3 regions of the Paenibacillus sp. EB106-06-01-XG199 genome follow, and region 2 is predicted to be linked to each of the others. Evidence: predicted binding sites of a transcription regulator. Region 2 holds the regulator's gene; each other region holds the start of a gene.
What was found. Region 2 encodes LexA, which represses DNA repair genes until DNA is damaged. Its sites were predicted from a motif close to CGAACATATGTTCG; they were not measured.
Positions count from the first base shown of each region.

Region 1: AC3WT9_RS24060 (YhjD family protein) is a predicted target of LexA. The motif match lies at 1,684-1,697, and genes of this name have one in related genera.
Region 3: AC3WT9_RS14155 (ImmA/IrrE family metallo-endopeptidase) is a predicted target of LexA. The motif match lies at 2,988-3,001, and genes of this name have one in related genera.

Region 1 is NZ_JBYTDQ010000007.1:168,019-173,652, forward strand. Features, by position in the region: partial or broken gene AC3WT9_RS24055 (choice-of-anchor A family protein) at 1-921, opposite strand, end outside; cyclic di-GMP riboswitch class I at 1,005-1,094, opposite strand; gene AC3WT9_RS24060 (YhjD family protein) at 1,718-2,131, shown strand; gene AC3WT9_RS24065 (ASCH domain-containing protein) at 2,463-2,882, opposite strand; gene AC3WT9_RS24070 (phosphatidylinositol kinase) at 3,835-4,122, shown strand; gene AC3WT9_RS24075 (hypothetical protein) at 4,354-4,785, shown strand; gene AC3WT9_RS24080 (hypothetical protein) at 4,880-5,122, shown strand; gene AC3WT9_RS24085 (hypothetical protein) at 5,436-5,634, opposite strand, start outside.
Region 2 is NZ_JBYTDQ010000001.1:464,308-469,941, forward strand. Features, by position in the region: gene AC3WT9_RS02390 (hypothetical protein) at 1-486, opposite strand, end outside; gene AC3WT9_RS02395 (TetR/AcrR family transcriptional regulator) at 784-1,335, shown strand; gene AC3WT9_RS02400 (DMT family transporter) at 1,336-1,713, shown strand; gene AC3WT9_RS02405 (L,D-transpeptidase) at 2,128-2,466, opposite strand; gene lexA (transcriptional repressor LexA) at 2,642-3,268, opposite strand; gene AC3WT9_RS02415 (LysM peptidoglycan-binding domain-containing protein) at 3,561-3,974, shown strand; gene AC3WT9_RS02420 (DUF896 domain-containing protein) at 4,085-4,294, shown strand; gene AC3WT9_RS02425 (hypothetical protein) at 4,345-4,872, shown strand; gene AC3WT9_RS02430 (HAD family hydrolase) at 4,908-5,634, shown strand, end outside.
Region 3 is NZ_JBYTDQ010000003.1:750,597-756,230, forward strand. Features, by position in the region: gene AC3WT9_RS14120 (cytidine deaminase) at 377-793, opposite strand; gene AC3WT9_RS14125 (NucA/NucB deoxyribonuclease domain-containing protein) at 940-1,377, shown strand; gene AC3WT9_RS14130 (hypothetical protein) at 1,446-1,712, opposite strand; gene AC3WT9_RS14135 (hypothetical protein) at 1,702-1,914, opposite strand; gene AC3WT9_RS14140 (hypothetical protein) at 2,087-2,224, shown strand; gene AC3WT9_RS14145 (YjcZ family sporulation protein) at 2,272-2,424, opposite strand; gene AC3WT9_RS14150 (YjfB family protein) at 2,731-2,907, shown strand; gene AC3WT9_RS14155 (ImmA/IrrE family metallo-endopeptidase) at 3,020-3,562, shown strand; gene AC3WT9_RS14160 (hypothetical protein) at 3,644-3,808, shown strand; gene AC3WT9_RS14165 (hypothetical protein) at 3,953-4,132, opposite strand; gene AC3WT9_RS14170 (WD40/YVTN/BNR-like repeat-containing protein) at 4,277-4,954, shown strand; gene AC3WT9_RS14175 (2-phosphosulfolactate phosphatase) at 4,947-5,634, opposite strand, start outside.

The DNA.
Region 1 (5,634 bases), on a different contig from region 2:
CGCCGTCGGTGTCGCCGTTGGTGTCGGTGTCGGTGTTGGCGTCGCCGTCGGTGTCGCCGTTGGTGTCGGTGTCGGCCCGACTGGCGGCACCGTTCCCTCAAAGGTATGATGATGCATCTGAATATAACCGCTGAATCCTTTTGCAATAAGAGTACCATGCAGCTCAGCACGGCTGAACGCCACAAAGGCATGAGGCGCTAACATGGAGCCTTCAATGGTCGTGTTGCCATTAGCTACAGAAGAAGCTTCGTAGAAGTTGAACAACACATTATGAGATTTTCCGTTCCACATTTGAAAATCCGGAATGACGACCTTATTCCCGCTTACATTGATAATTACCGTGGCGTTTCCTGCAATATTGAACTGGAGACCGTTGGTAACCGCCAAATCCGCAGCAGTCAAATGAATGACATTAAAGGAATCCGGAGCGTTAATCGTCATTTTCCCTCCATCTCTGACAAAGGGCTGCGTTTGTTTCAGAGCAGCGAGTTCACTCGAACGCTGAATCAAAAATTGCTCCTCAGCTTGAAAATCGATCGGATGATCCTGCCGCTTACCTCCTTTAAGATCGGCTCCTGAACTTTTCATACTGCCTCCATACACAGAGGTGCCATAAACTGTTCCATTTGAAAAGTCGATGTCTTTGCCGGCGATAAGCACATCTCCGCCCACAGCATCCTTGGATACGCCATATCCCTGAAGAGTAATGTTCCCTGCAGCAGCGAGCCGTCCGTGGATCTGGTCATTGCTTTGTGCAAAATCTCCAAAGATAAAGGCGTTGAAATTCCCGGCGACTCCCAGCACCGGTGTTGGGGTGTACGGCATACTTGCCGCCGCTTCTGCATTGATCCCCGGATGAAGCATATTGCCGACGGTTAAAACCCCCGTCAGAATCAAGGCTAATGATTTTTTCCTCAACAATGATATGTACCTCCTATGTAACTATTCTATGAATGCACAGATTAGCCCGTAACAACAAAAAGACCGCCAAGAAGGGTTAGCTTCATGGCGGCCGGACGATCGTGGCACCTTTAGAGTGCTGTAGATTCCTGACTTTGCGTCCCGCTCTTTCGAACGGTTTGCGATTATACATGAGAAGTTGGTAACAGTTGTTTTCTATGTAGTCTATGACTTTTGTTACTTTCGGACTAGAATCAGTCTATCTCTTCACCCCTCCGTTTGTCAATCTATTCCTTATTTTTTTTGCTAGATTCTCTGAAAAAGTCCTCAATTCCGCAACACATAAGGGTTTCGTTGTATTCACCGATCACATAAAACAAATTTTCAATATTAAAAATTAGTATATTCGAACCATTTTTCAACTCATGTCGAAACAGCAAAAAAACTGTCGCCAGCTCTTGGCAGCAGTTTTTAGTCATTGTCAATTTACATAAGTCAGCGGGCAACGGCCGGACTTAGGATTTGTATATTTTATAACAGCTGAACCCAGCCGATCATGGACATCCATAGTGGAACACTTAAAAACAACCCGAACAACAACCCGCGGCGGAGACTTCCCTCATAATTCATCACAATTCTCCTTTTTAATGAGCTTTATTTTTCAATATTTATTATTTCAATTTTAATATAAAATAATTCTTATAATTATTTTGTGAATTATGTCACATTGTTTCAGTTGTTTAGAAATTCCATTGATTAATTTTCGAATAATCGGTTAAAATACGAATATACGTTCTTATTAGAGGTGATTGAATTTATGCATAGAGCGGAGAGTAACGATAATACACTGGTCAAATCCTATATATTGCTTCCGCTGATTTTATCAGCCTTTGAACGGGATTCAGCCATTATGTCGACACAACTGCGGACCCCCGCCCCATACATGGATGTTCTCCGTACTGCTGCGAATGCGGCTACTGCCGATCTGAGGGATGTGCGCGCCGAAATGAGGAAACGCGGAGTTAAAGTCTATGAACAGCAGCGGCTCCAGGTCGGCATCGAGGCCAAATTTATATGCCGGGGATATCATGAACGGATGCTGCTGCTGGATGACGTCATCGCTGCACAGGCCGCTATCCATATGCGCAAATACCTGGGACTCGATATCTCCGGCTACCACAGTTATGAGGAACAGTACAAAATCAAACCCGGTCCTCAAGCAAGCCTATAGACTTTGGAGCGTTGAAGAATAAAAACAGGCCTCGCCATGGGAGTCGGCAAGACCTGAATAAAGTACCTGCTATAAATTACATTAAAACCTTCCAATAGCCCAATGTGCCGAAAATAACTACCAGCGCCACGGGATATAGAATTCTCCGGCTTACCTTATCCTTAAACGTAAGAAATAAACATAACATGCAAAGCCACGCAATAAGAAGACTGCCCATTTCCTATGCATACGCTCCTTCCTGAACAACCTGATTGGCTCCGGCAGAGATAAAGATACACAAAGCCCTATATTTAAAAAGATACCCGGGCGGTATCCCTTTCATACTTGTATTTCACCGGACCGCCGGAACAGGATACTCCCAGAAGCCCAGTCGGCCCTTGGCCGGAATGTTCCCCTCCAGAGGAGTGACCCCCGTCAGTTCCCAGGCAAACCGTCCCTCCCTATAATCTCCAAAGATATATTCGCTGCCGTAGGGCCAGCCTTCTTCAGCCATACCAGCTGTAACTTCATAACAGTTTATCAGCGAACCTGTCGCTATAATCGCTCCGGCAGGCAAATTGTCAGCTGTAAGACCGTGACGGGCGAGCACCGATTGGAAAGGCTCCTGTAGGCATATTGCCTTATCAATCTTCAAACCGGCATGAATGGCGATTTCACCCCGGTAAGCCGTTCTCCAGGAACGGGTCTCGAATGATTTTTCACCAAGCGCAATGAGCGTCGCCCAAGGCTGCCGTATCGTCAGGCATCGCATAACATCCTGCCCCCTCTCTGCAACAAAGGAAAGACGCAGTCCACCGGAAATCCGGAAAACCGCGCCGCATTTAGTTTTTTGAGATGATGGCGAAGGGATCCCCCCCCCCCCCCCCGGCTTAAACATTGTGAGCGTAACCCACACCTATCTATAAGGTTCAATTAGGTTCTGTATGATCTTTGCGGCGCTTCACTACTCATTATAAGGTTCAATCAGGTTTTGTAAAGTTTCTCTCAACGGTAGAAGAAATGCCAGATGGATGGATGGCTATTCCAAGGTTAAGGCTCCGGCTTTGCTTCATGCTGCAACTTTTTCCAAATCAGCAAGTCTAAATAAAAAAAGTAAAGGATGGATTAACTTGAAGAAAACAATATTTTTGTTTTTTACTGTAATGTGTAACTTTTCAATCAGCGGTACAGCGAATGCTGCTAACCCCTAAAACTAAATGTAAACGGGGCGTTACAGGATGAGTTACCTTCTCCTTTCGTCAGGAAGAACGTGAGTTATGTTCCTATTCGCACTGCGCAGTCTTTGGGTTAGGTTTGCCCCGGGTTCAATTTTATTATTCCACTGTGTATCCGGAAGGCCCTATGACTAGTTTTATTTACACTGAAAATGACTATTCTAAGTGGTATTTCCTGCACAGCGATAGCGTTTATTATTACGAGTTGAAGAATGGATACATGAGCCTTGTTTGGGAAGGTCAAATGACGGCTAAGACTCCGGGAAACTCATCTAGTCCCTTGGCCAAATTTTTGGGTACAGGCATAGATACTCTACCCTAAACAATTGAGTGACATTATCGTTAATTTCAAAGAAGAAAATCAATGAGCATTCTCTCCTTAAGAATGTAATACATCAAATAATAATTAATGGGCATTCGCCGTCAACAATATAGGTTATAGTCCATAGACTGTTGTCAGGATGTATTTATCTGAGGAGGTATTATTTTATGGACGCAAATAATTATCAACAGGTCGCTTGGAGTTGCATGAATAAGTACGTTGGTGTAACTACTACGGATGGTCAGTCTCATGATGGGTTTATTGCCCATGTAGACCAGGATTTCGTTACTCTTGCTATTCCTACAAACGAGATGTTTCAGGGTATGCCTGCGCAAAACTCTACCTACAGACAATTCGGTTTCCATCCAGGCTTTTTCCCCAGACGCCGCTTTATCCAGAGACGGATTCCTTTTGGTGCCATCACTGCATTGTTTTTACTCCCGTTTTTTATTTAATGATAGGAGGGAGGCAATTCCCCCTCCCTTCTCCTATGCCATTACCTCAAAATAACGTTGTCGTGTAAGCGATATCCCCCGCGTGCAATCTCTACATATTGTGGTCCCCTCTGGAATCCGTTTACACATTCATCCTGACCGGCTAGCTGTCTCTAAATGATTGCCTCCCTGCGGACGAACTCTTTGAATTAGCTGCATACCATATCTCAAAAACTATGGGAGGCTTGATGTATGACACGTTTACTCGATGCTCGGACTTCTCAAAACGCTAGCATTGCCGGCAGCATGAATGGCGCAGGATTGACAGCAAACCAAAATGTATTAATTGGCCAGATTGGATTAACCACTGCCGGATCTCAGGGCCCTATTAGGGTACAGTTCAATGGCGTCGCAACTTTTTTTGTGTTTTCAGGAGGATTTATCACTTTAAACCTGTTTGTGGTTAGGGGGAGTGCAGCTACTGATCCCATAGTTGCTTCAAACCGGCTTCAGTTAAATCCAGGGGCAACAACACCTACTAACTTGTTCCCGCTTTACTTAATAGGCTCTGACTACAATCCCGCTCCAGCAGCTGAGATCATCTATTCCTTATTTGTGAACAGCACTGTAAACGTTAACCGTGTCGGACCTGAAAGTTTTAATGGGTGTGCTTATTCAGACTAGCGCTTATATAGCAAAAGAGCCTGCATGTTAATGTTTAACTATGTATGACTAGCCATAAAATTATTAAATGATGACAACAACTATCAAGGAGGTTTTGAAACTTTTTTATGACCACGGTTCTGTCTGTACGGATATTGATTGGATTAATTTCAACAAGCATTGGGTTTCTTCAACGCGTTCACCAACCTTTTCGATGAATGACGGCAAAGAGAAATGGTCTTTTGCCCGACTGAGCAAACGGGGCAAACCGGATCGTGTTAAAGCAATCAAGGAGGTCATAAAGTTCAAAAATACGGATCTGCGATCCATGGAGAACTATTTATCTGACAGCGCCTAACAGCAGCTCGTGGAGTGAAAACGGCTATGTAATGCGTTAAAATTAGCAGCGGTCCCGTAAAGCAACTTAAACCTAATCCCCTTTAATCAGCAACTGGGGCTGTCTCAGTTGCTGAACTCTCGTATGTCCAAACCACGCTATGTGAGTAACACAATTTGGGTTAAGATAGGAGTTTACCAAACCGTAACGGTTGCCAGCAGGTCATATTTCCCGTTTTTTCGTAGGCAGAGGGGATGTTTCGGTCAAATAAGCCCCATACAACCATTAAAAAAACCGTTAGTGTAGCAATGTTCCAAGGTGTTTACTTCAAGTCTTACAATTCACTCAAGTTATCTTGAGTAAGTTCTAGCTCCTTACCATTTTGATTAACAATATAAATTTTCTCAGGTGGACTTTCTAGGCTTTTCCCCTTAATTAACAGTTGGTGTCCTCCTTCGATTTTGTACTTTCTTATATATATTCCTGATCCGATATCCTCAAAGGAATACTTGTCAAAATCCCCCCAATTCAAT
Region 2 (5,634 bases):
TTGGTCGCCTGTAGAAAAGTAATCGATGTAATCTTCTTTTGTAATGCCGGAGGTTGGGTTCGCTTCTTTATATGCTTGGTAAGTCTCAAAAAAAGTAACCGTTATATTGTCTGTCCCGACGTTTACGTCTTTTATAAAAGTTTTACCTGTAAGATTGGCAGTAAAAGCCAGCACCTCGTCAGCAGATAAAGGTACTTGATCAGCAGACGTTGCTTGAGTGGCGTTGACAGTTCGTTCGGCTGAAGGTGAAAGGGGTGGGGCAGTTGTAGGTTCTGCTGTAGGCTTAGTCGTTGGTTTTGTTGCTGGAGATGGACTTGATTCAGTTGTTGGCTTGGCAGTAACCATCGGTGTTGCTAGCGCCGTAATCGAAGAAGTATGATCATCTGACTTGTCATCGTTCCCGAGGGTAACCAACCCTATGATGCCGGCGGCTACTAAGACCACCCAGAACCACCAAATTGTATAGAATGGTTTGTTCTTTTTCATCTTTTTCCTCCCGCCTGTAAGGTTGAATTCCTGTATAACTCTAGGATAGCCCATTCATTCACCTTACATAAGTATGGATAAGACATATGCGCGTAACCAAACTTAAAGAGAACGGCCAATAGCGGAACGAATAGCTGATCTTCAAACTATATGGTAGTTATTACCCATTTTGTGGGCATTGCAAGCGGATAGCGTATTCACAATATATTTTTGCTTGCGGAGTAGTCAGGTTATTTATACTTATATTGGTTTGACAAAAAACCGTCCAGACGGTACAGTTCAAATGGGGGTGATAAGGTGACTGTACATAACAACAGCTCTAAGAAAAAAATGATTTTGCAAGCGGCTTCCTCCATTGTTCGTGATCAAGGGGTGGAGCACTTAACTCTGGAAGCTGTGGCCAAAGCGGCCAACGTGAGCAAAGGCGGTTTACTGTATCACTTTCCTAACAAGGAACAACTGGTTTCCGGTATGGTGGATGAGCTGACCCGAAACTTTACGGAAGATGTTCAGAGCCGTGTAGAGCATGACCAGCGAGAAGCTGGTAAATGGAGCAGGGCGTACATTGAATCTACTTTTTATGGTTTTGGAGAAGGCAGTGACATGAACTCGGTGCTGGCAGCAGCTTTATTTACGAATCCAGGGTTGTTGACAAACATGCAGGAGAAATATGCTGAATGGCAACACAATTTTGAAAATGACGGTGTGGATCCACTTCGTGCAACCATTGCCCGACTGGTGACCGACGGACTCTGGTTTGCAGAAAAGTTTGGACTGGCACCGCCAGATCAGGAGTTAAAAGAACGCATTTACAAAGAATTGATGGACGGAGTAAAGGAGGAGAAGTAAGTGCCGTATCTGTTTTTGGCGATATCCATTGCCAGCGAACTTGTAGGAACTTCGATGCTCAAAGCATCGCAAGGATTCACCAAAATTATTCCTGTAATCGTAATGCTGATTAGTTTTATTTGCTCGTTCTTCTTTTTGTCGTTATCACTGAAGACTATTCCATTAAATACGGCCTATGCAATTTGGTCTGGAATCGGGGCGGTAGCTACAGTTCTTATCTCGGTACTGATCTGGAAAGAAAAAATAAATACAGGCAGCGTAATAGGAATAACCTTAATCGTCATTGGTGTGATTGTGCTGAATTTGCTGGGTCCCGGACATGGTTCCTCTGATGAGGCTGCCGAAACACAACAAACCAGCCTTTCCGATAGAGCCTAGGCCAAATCTGCTGAAATAAAGATCATATACAATTTGTTCCACCCAACAGTATAATGACGGAATAACTGTACCCTGCCAAAACGGTGGGGTATTTTCATATTTATGAACACAGGGGAGTGAGGAAAGTTGTCTATGCATCGTGAGATTTTTTTCCTTAATGGTATTGGCGTGTTTAGCGTATTGATGTGGCTCATATCGGTTGTAGCTTGTATTTACGCATTCGTACTGTTGGTTAAACTTGCCCGGAGAGGAATAATAGCTTTGGATTTGTACATATATGCTAAAAATCGTGAAATACGCGACCGGTATGAATCGGCAGACAGGAAGGACCCATATTAAGCACAATGAAAAACACCCTCGATCATTTTTTTGTGATCCTTAGGGTGTTTTTGCTTTTGTCTGATCACCATGCTGTTAATCCCTTATTGTAACCCGTGTTCCAATAGGCACGATTGCTGCAAGGGCCAGCACATCCTCATTGTACATGCGGATACAGCCATGGGAGACCATATGTCCGATGGAGGAAGGGTCATTCGTTCCATGAATGCCGTAATGTGGTTTGGATAGACCCATCCAGAATGCACCGAAGGGTCCGCCAGGCTTAGGCTGTTTGTTAATGATAGTGTATTCTCCCGCCGGTGTAACGGTAAGCATGGTGCCAATACCGACAGGGAACCCTCTGGTAACGATGTTATTGTCAAGCAAATAAAGCATGCGCTGCGACAAATCAACAATAATCCGATAATTAGGCATAGATTCAGCACTCCTTTGCTATCAGAATATGTGCGGAGTGCTGTTGCTGTTCGAAGGAATTGTTATATGGGATAAACAGAACAAATGTTCGTGATGAGTAAAATGACCATTTGAAAAGGGGAAAGGGCTGCTTCACTTTTTCAAGTGAAGCAGCCCTTAAATATGAACAAAAATATTAATGGATATCGCGGAAGAGACCGATAACTCGTCCCAAAATCGTAACGCGGTTAAGACGGAGGGGTTCATAAGCCGGATTCTCCGGCTGTAGACGAATGTGGTCACGTTCTTTGTAGAATGTCTTGACTGTAGCTTCGTCTTCTTCGGTCATGGCAACGACGATATCGCCGTTGTCAGCAGTCTGCTGCTGGCGGACGATTACATAGTCACCATTCATAATACCTGCTTCCACCATGCTGTCACCGAGAACGGAGAGCATAAATACCTTGTTATCTCCCACATAGTGGGAAGGTAGTGGGAAGTAATCTTCGATATTCTCCGTTGCGGTAATCGGCACCCCGGCGGTGACCTTACCTACGACAGGAATACGGGTAACCGTCTGTACGAATTGATGTACATTCTCGGAATCTTCCTGGCCGAGCAGCTCAATTGCACGCGGTTTCGTAGGGTCGCGGCGGATAAGGCCTTTCTTCTCAAGCCGGTCCAGATGGCCGTGCACTGTGGAGCTTGAGGCCAAGCCTACAGCTTCACCGATTTCCCGGACGGACGGAGGATAACCCTTGCTACGGACTTCGTTACGTATAAATTCCAGGATCGCCAGCTGACGACTCGAAATCTTTGACATCGGAATCAACCCCATATAGTATGTTTGGGAAAATTATAACATAGAACTTCCGTTCGTACAAACATAAGTTCTAACAATCTGAGATTAATAGTGGAAATAGTAGCCTTTTACCATATTAGTATCCAATAACGGTTTGAAAATGGCGGGAAAAGGCAATGCCGGTGCTGAAAACTGACACATTTATGGATACGGAAAAAAGCGAACAATTGTTCTAAAAAATCTATTGATCAAAACACATGTTCGTGTTATATTATTTTCGAAAGTAAGAACAAGTGTTTGGAGGACGATGACAATGTTAAAATACAGTACATACCGCAGCATCTACGAAGAGGCCGGTGAAGTTAATTCAACTAGAGGACAATCTGCTTCTAATCATATGAATGAAATGAAACAATCCGCCGCCGCTTTATTTTCGGAGATCATAGGACTATGCCGGAAAGAGTATCTGGTGAAGCTAATGCTGGTCTTTATGCTTGTTGTATCGGGATTTACAGTTGTTGGTAATGTTTTTGCGAGTTCAGCATCATTAGTGAAGCAGGAAAAGCGGGTAGTAGTTGAACGCGGAGACACGCTCTGGAGTATCGCCCTAAAGAACAAACCAGCGGGTATGAAGACGGTCGTATATATAGAAGGAATTAAAAAAACAAGCGGTTTGAAGAACGGGAACATTCAGGCTGGAGATATACTGACATTGCCTGTGTATTAACTTCATCATAAGCAGTATAGACTGACGTAAAGAGCTTTCAGGGGGGAGACCTTGACAAGCTCTTTTTCTCATGGCAAAGTTAGAATGAATTTATAGGGGAGGGGAAAGTATTGAATATTGACGAATTGGTCGCACGCATCAATGAACTGGCACGCAAACAGAAGAATGGCGGCCTGAGTGAAGAGGAATTGGCTGAACGGGCCAAGCTCCGCGAGATTTATCTGGGCAACATCCGCAGCAACTTCCGGGCCCAGCTCGACACTATTGAAATCGTGGATAATGATGAGCATGAACAAGGCAACAAGGGACTCAAACATTAGTCCAGTGTGTCTTTTTCATAGATATTACAGGATGACTAGGGGGAACTGACATGGCCCGTTCTTGGGAAAGAATGGTTCAACGCAACACACAGCAGATCAACAAGCAAAGAAAGAAGCAGGGCAAGGATTCCATTTATGTTTCTTCGTCAAAATCAGCTGCGAAAAATAGTGATATCTTTAAGGGCCGCAACATTGCATTTCCTGTTGTTCTAATGCTGCTTGGAATTATGTTCTGGGTGGTAGGCTCGATCGACGAGGCCAGAGGCAGCGGCATCCTTGCCAATTGGCTGGGCGTCGTTCTTTACTTTGCGCTGGCGGCACTTCTATTCTTCCGGCGTCCGTATCTGAAGGTTGAGCGCAACAGAGTGTCTACGATTAAGTATAACCGTGAACGCTGGCTGCAAGCTGGAGATATTGAGAAGATCACTTTGTCCCGTGGAGTGGTCGTGCTTAAATATAAGGGCAAGCGCAAACAGTGGATTTTCTCCAAGCTGATTAACCGCTATAACACTGAGGCCATGGGTGTACGCCTGGAGGAGTTCGGCAAAGCCAATAACATCGAAGTAGTACACGAGTAGGAAGATATAACAGCGTAGGGAGAGGGAGAAATCTAATGCCAATTACCGCCGTACTATTTGATCTTGACGATACATTGCTCTGGGATGAACGGAGTGTTGAAGAAGCCTTCCGCAATGCATGTGAAGCTGCAGGTGACTCCATTGATCCTAAAGAGCTTGAAGTTGCTGTTCGCAGGGAAGCCAGGAATCTTTATGAAACTTATGAGACGTTCCCTTTTACAAAGATGATCGGGATTAATCCTTATGAAGCACTTTGGTCCAATTTCTCAGCTGGAGAACAGCCGGAGTTCCGTAAGCTCCAACAGTTGGCTCCTGTATACCGTAAAGAATCGTGGCGGCGTGGTCTGGCCTCCCTCGGTGTCGAAGATGAGGTGCTTGCCGAAACGCTGGCAGACAGGTTTGCTGCCGAGCGCCGTAGCCTGCCGTACATGTATGAAGAGACGTTACAGGTGCTTGATGCACTACGTGGTAAGGTGAAACTACTGCTGCTTACGAATGGTTGCCCGTCACTGCAGCAGGAGAAGCTCGACGGAGTGCCTGAGCTTATCCCCTATTTTGATCATGTAGTTATCTCAGGCAGCTTTGGCAAAGGAAAACCGGACAAGGATATCTTCCTGCATGCTCTTTCGCTGCTGGATATAACCCCTGAACAAGGGATCATGGTCGGCGACAAACTCACGACGGATATTAAGGGCGGCTTGGCCGCTGGTCTGACTACTGTCTGGATCAACCGTACCGGCAAATTACCAAATCCTGAGATTC
Region 3 (5,634 bases), on a different contig from region 2:
GGACGAAATAAAGTATGATACTTTATTAGGAGTTCCGCCAATTGACGCGGCAGCAGTCAGATTGGTGTACTGCCTTTCATGTAGCCATACACGTGGTGCAGTCAAATGCACTTTTACCTCTTATTTCAACAAATTTACCATGTACAGCGGATTCAATTGCATATTTACCTCTCATTGCACCATATAACCCGCATGCGGCGAATTCAAATGCACTTTTACTTCTCATTTCACCATATAGCCGCATGCTGCATCTGCTAGCAAAAAAGAGCCCGAAGGCTCTTTGGTTTGTATCTCCGGCCTGGGCTAATCCTCCCATTGCATGGCCTGCTAATCTCATTGACTCTAGACGTATGTATAATACCGGAACGGCTGCCTCTTACCTTGCATACCGCAAAGGCAACAAATCAATTACATCGACCTTGGTCAGATTGTCATCCTCGATTAGAATGACCTTGCAATCCTTGCCATAGTCAGCGATCAGCTCCCGGCACATGCCGCAAGGTGAGACAACCTTGATCTCTCTGTCCTCGCTGTCCGGGTCCGGGTGCCTCACCGCAACGATGGTATCGAACTCCTTGTACCCCTCGGAAATTGCCTTGCCGATCACCATCGCTTCCGCGCACACAGTAACCCGGGAGAGGCTGGCCTCGAGGTGAACCGCCGTGAAGATCTCTCCTGTCTTGGTGCGCAGGGCCGCACCGACATGATGCCGCTCCCACTCATACCGTTTCTTGATAATCTCCACCGCAGAGGCGATAAGCGTTTGGTCTTCAATTGAAATCTCTTTTCCCATCTCCCTGTCCCCCCTTTATTTTCCTAACTTAGTATACTAAAGGACACTGAATTTACGCTATACTAATTAAGCTATGCTTCCGATGCCAGTTTTGTACGAACCTGAATCATGAAGCTATGCTCACAAAACTTTTAGGAGGAGCAGATGTGAAAAAGAAGAAATTCATCTCCAGTCTTATCATCATTGCACTGTTGGTCCTGGCGGCTTACTGGTTTGAAGATAATGGCCAGAACGTCACGACGCCTTCTTCGGAAGACTCCGAGGTAGTCCAGCTCGAATTCCCGGCGGATCGTTACCCGGAGACAGCCGGACATATCCAGGAGGCAATCAGCAGCGGGGAATCGGCGATCTGCACCATCAACCGGGGGGAAGCCGAAGCAAACCGCAAGGAATCCTTAAAAGGGGTTCCGACCAAAAAAGGCTACGACCGTGATGAATGGCCGATGGCCATGTGTGACGAAGGCGGTGCCGGAGCCGACATTGAATACATAACGCCAAGCGATAACCGCGGGGCAGGAAGCTGGGTAGGCAATCAGCTGGAGGATTTTGCTGACGGAACTAAGGTAGAATTCATGTTCAAATAACAAAAAAACGGATACCGTCCTCCCGGAGGGTATCCGTTTCTTGTGTACGTAGCGCTACGCAGATTGCCTCAGTCATCCTTCCAGTGGCCGCTGATTGAAGTATGCGCTCCAGGCCCGGGAGTTTCCCAGGCCACCAAAATAACCGCCGATTCTATAGGCTGTGGCGGCTGCCATTGGATATGACCCTCCAGCACCAGCTCGCGAAATCCGGAATAGATTCCCGCCGGTGTCCGCCCGCTGAGCCTTGCAAGCTCAGGCAGTGTTGGCATCCTCCGGAAGTGGTTGCTGAAATGGTACATGATCCTCAGCAGCTTGCGCGCTGTATCATCCAGCATAACGGGCCTTTGCCTGGCGCCAGGCAAGGATGTTTGCTGTCCGGAATACCCTTGGACCGCCCGTGGTCAGACAAGTGGCCCGAAGCAGCCCGGCTTTAATCCCATGAACCTCAACTCTGCGCTGGGTGATGTTCCCCGACTTGTCCTCATATATGATCTCAATTACCTGCCCGATCAGCTTCTCCAATTCTTTTGCACTCATGTAAACCGCCTCCTTAAGAAATCCCAGGAATATTTGTATGTATTATATGCGAACAAATGTTCTTTATGCAATCTTCCGTGAATTAGGCGTAATATAAAGTGGGATAATATTCCACGCGCGGAGAGCCAAGGTGTTCTATATTTGTTATCGGGGAAAAAGGCTTTACGGGCCCATGTCTGAGGAAGAAGCCTTCAAGGAATGGTTTGCACTTGCAGGCACGGTAAAAGAACTCTATATCATTGAAGTCGACGAAACCACGGGAAGAATCAAACGTCAGATTGGACCCACAGCCCGTAAAAAAAAGAAATAGCCCCATCTGGCATATGCCTGACGGGGCAACATTCGATTGAGTCTAATTTAGAATATACAGGCTTTTGTAATAATTACCAGAAGAATGAAGAGAACCAGAATGGAGTTTGTCGATGTCCATGGACTTACTACCGGCATAACTACCGGTGGACCTTGGTTTACTCCACCAACGTTATTACCGCAACCATAATCTATACCCATTATTTAAATTCCTCCTCGTGAATATTGAATATAGCACAGAATATGACAAAGGCTGATGTACCGTATAGGCCAAACGGCAAAGAAATGTCATTCACCTAAAGTATCGGCCTGTCATTGTCGATATACAGTAAGTAAATTCAAAGCTGTGAAGCTTCAAAAAACTTAGCGTATGCTTTCGATGTGAGTTTTGTACGAAGAACTTTCAGGAAGCATTGCTCACAAAACTTAGCGCATGCTTCCGAAGCGAGTTTTTTGTGACGCAGCATCTAAGTAGTAAAGCTTCAAAAAACTTTCAGGAGGTGGAACATGGACATTGCTGCATTATCAATGGCGATGAGTCAGACGTCCCTATACCAGGCTTCAGGGCTGCAAGTCATGAATATTGCCACAAAAACGACTGAGATCCAAAGCCAGAATCTGGTCCAAATGCTCCAGCAGAGCCCACACCCCAATTTGGGAAAAACACTTGATATTGTAGTTTGATTGATTTATGATTACATATATAAGAACATGAGTTCCGGTTATCCTTGAGCCCTTTCGGGCTTTTCTTTTGGCCAATAATACGAACATACGATCCTATATCGAGGTGATTCCCATGCAATCCTACTATCAAATGACCGCCCTGGAGAAATGGACTGAAGATTTATATCAGCGGTTGAACGTGCAACAGCCGTCGCAAATCTCCATTGAGTACATATCGGAGCGGCTGAATATCTGGATTCATTATCTGGATGTAAGAAGCAAGAGCATTGAAGCCTCTGCAGGCATGTACAGCATGTTTATTGACAGCCGCCTTCCTCCCGAGCTGCAGCGTCTCGAGTTCCTCCATGAGCTCTGCCATTTGCTTCGCCATGCCGGTAACCACACGCTGATGCCCGAACAGTTCACACAGGCACAGGAGGATGAATCCGAGCGTTTTATCCTTTATGCGGCGATGCCCTACTCCATGATTTCTGCCAGAATGTTGCCTGAACTCCGTGAAGATGCCGTCCAATATATCGCTTCAACCTTTCAGGTTCCTGCTGAGCTGGCCATGCAGCGGATTGACCAGATTCAGAGACGAGTGTTCCAGGGGCAATTGATGGCCGTGATGGAAAGGAACGAAGACAGAAATTTAATCCACCGACATATTCGGTAAACGCTGCGGGGATAATAGCTATGCATAATGAAATGCAGAGACCTTATGTATAGTGTGAATTTACCCGTAAGGGGGAGCGAGATGGACGCCATTCAAGTCATCCAGTTATTAATGACCCATCCGGATTACAGCGTGGATGCCGTGCATCCTGATATCCCGGATTTTGTTGGCATTGAGACCATTGAGGTCGATCATGAAACCCAGACCTTCTCCATTCTGCTGCAAGAACCGAAGGAAGAAGATTAGGAGAACCCATGGACAAAAAAGTGACCCCGCCGGCGTCTGGCAGGGTCCATATCTATTAATAAGGGGGGGGGGATGTGTTTACTAATGATAACGCTTGTCTGCACTACACTGCTCGTTCATGAGAAGAACGAATGAACAATCTGGCTAGCCTGAGCTCACAAACTGCATTACGCCTATTGCCGTCAGCAGGAAAAACACGATCAGAATCCCCCATATCACCCTGCGCAATATTTTTTTCGGGTCGTTGCCGGGTGGATGTCCGCCTTGATTCTCCAGCGTAGCTATCCGGTGCTCAAGCTCCTGAATTTTCTTTTGCTCAGACATATTCTCCATCTCCTTTTTTGTATATACTCAATAAAACGCTTCCAGATCCATAAAGTTTCATAAAAGGAAATTAACCTTTCTTTCATCTCTCTGTAACCTATCTCCCAATTTATTCCTATACTATGGGAGGAGGAGGGGATTTCCATGAAAACACTCTGGGTTCTTATGTCCGTAATCCAGCTTATGTTCGCATACAGTCCGCAAGCCGGTAACATAGATGAAGATAATAACATCCGTACATTCCAATATTCTTTGGAAGCTGGGTACAGCTGGAAGGCAACTTCAGCAGGTTCAGGAATGTATCAGGCAGATAACCGTATCTATATGAGCAATGACAGAGGCATATCCTGGCATAAGCTGAGCGATTCCTTGAGCGGCACTTTGCCAAGCGGCCCCATTGGAGACCTCAAGTTTAAGACGAAGGACACCGGCTGGATTACGGTCCATTCTCCACGCCAAGGCGATATTGGACTATATAAGACAACCGATGGAGGAATTCACTGGGCCAAAGAGCTGCTTGAAGTGCCTCCTAAATACGCTGCTGTTCAGTTTAATCCTGCCTCTCCTATATTTTTCACCTCTACAAATTATGGAATCGTGCTGCTGAACGAGGAAGGCCAGACCAATACCTCTCTTCTCTTCTATGCAACACAAGACAATGGACGTCATTGGACAGCCATCATGGATAGAACTGAGGGGCAATGGAACGATTTATCATGGATGGCTTCTTTGGATCAGAAATCCGCAAGCTACTTATGGAGTATTACTATCGGCGATAGAACCTGGACTTCATCCAACGGGGAAATCTGGTCTATTAATTAAGATCCTTAGCATTTATAAAGCTGGTGTCTTGAAGAATAGGCACAGCACTGCTAATATTCACCTGGCAGCAATAGGTCACATCGTCTTCATACCCGCGCTCACGAAGTTCACGGGCACTTGCACAATCCCATATAAGCTCCCTGATGGTTTTGCTGGAGTACTTCAAAGCTCCAATACAGACCTCAGCCTCAGGAGATTTGCTGCCGGTTAATTGGGAAAGAATCAGACCTGCACCTAAATAATCTTCAATGCCTGGACGCAAATTATTTTCACCATCCCTAACATCGGACCACCTTTCGCCGCAGGGAACCACAGTGATATTTGCCTGCAATTGCTGCATTAACCGGTTAGCAACCTCAGCCACGGCAGACGCATTAAGGAAACATCCGATGAGCAGCGCCGGCACCTGTGAAGCAATCCATGTACACGCAGCACCATTTAATGAACATAATACAAAGTCACGGCCAAAATCCGCAGAACTAAACGACAATGGTGACAGGGAATGCCCTCCTTCTCTTATCGCCTCCGCTCTTCCCCAGACGATTTCCGCACTGTTGGCTCTGGCATAGGCTTTGGCATTCTCATTGATTGGCGGGGGATACGGAAAGACATTGGCCTTGTGCTGAACCGCTGTCACTACCGTAGAAGAGAAGCTGAGCACATCAACTATGATCACAATG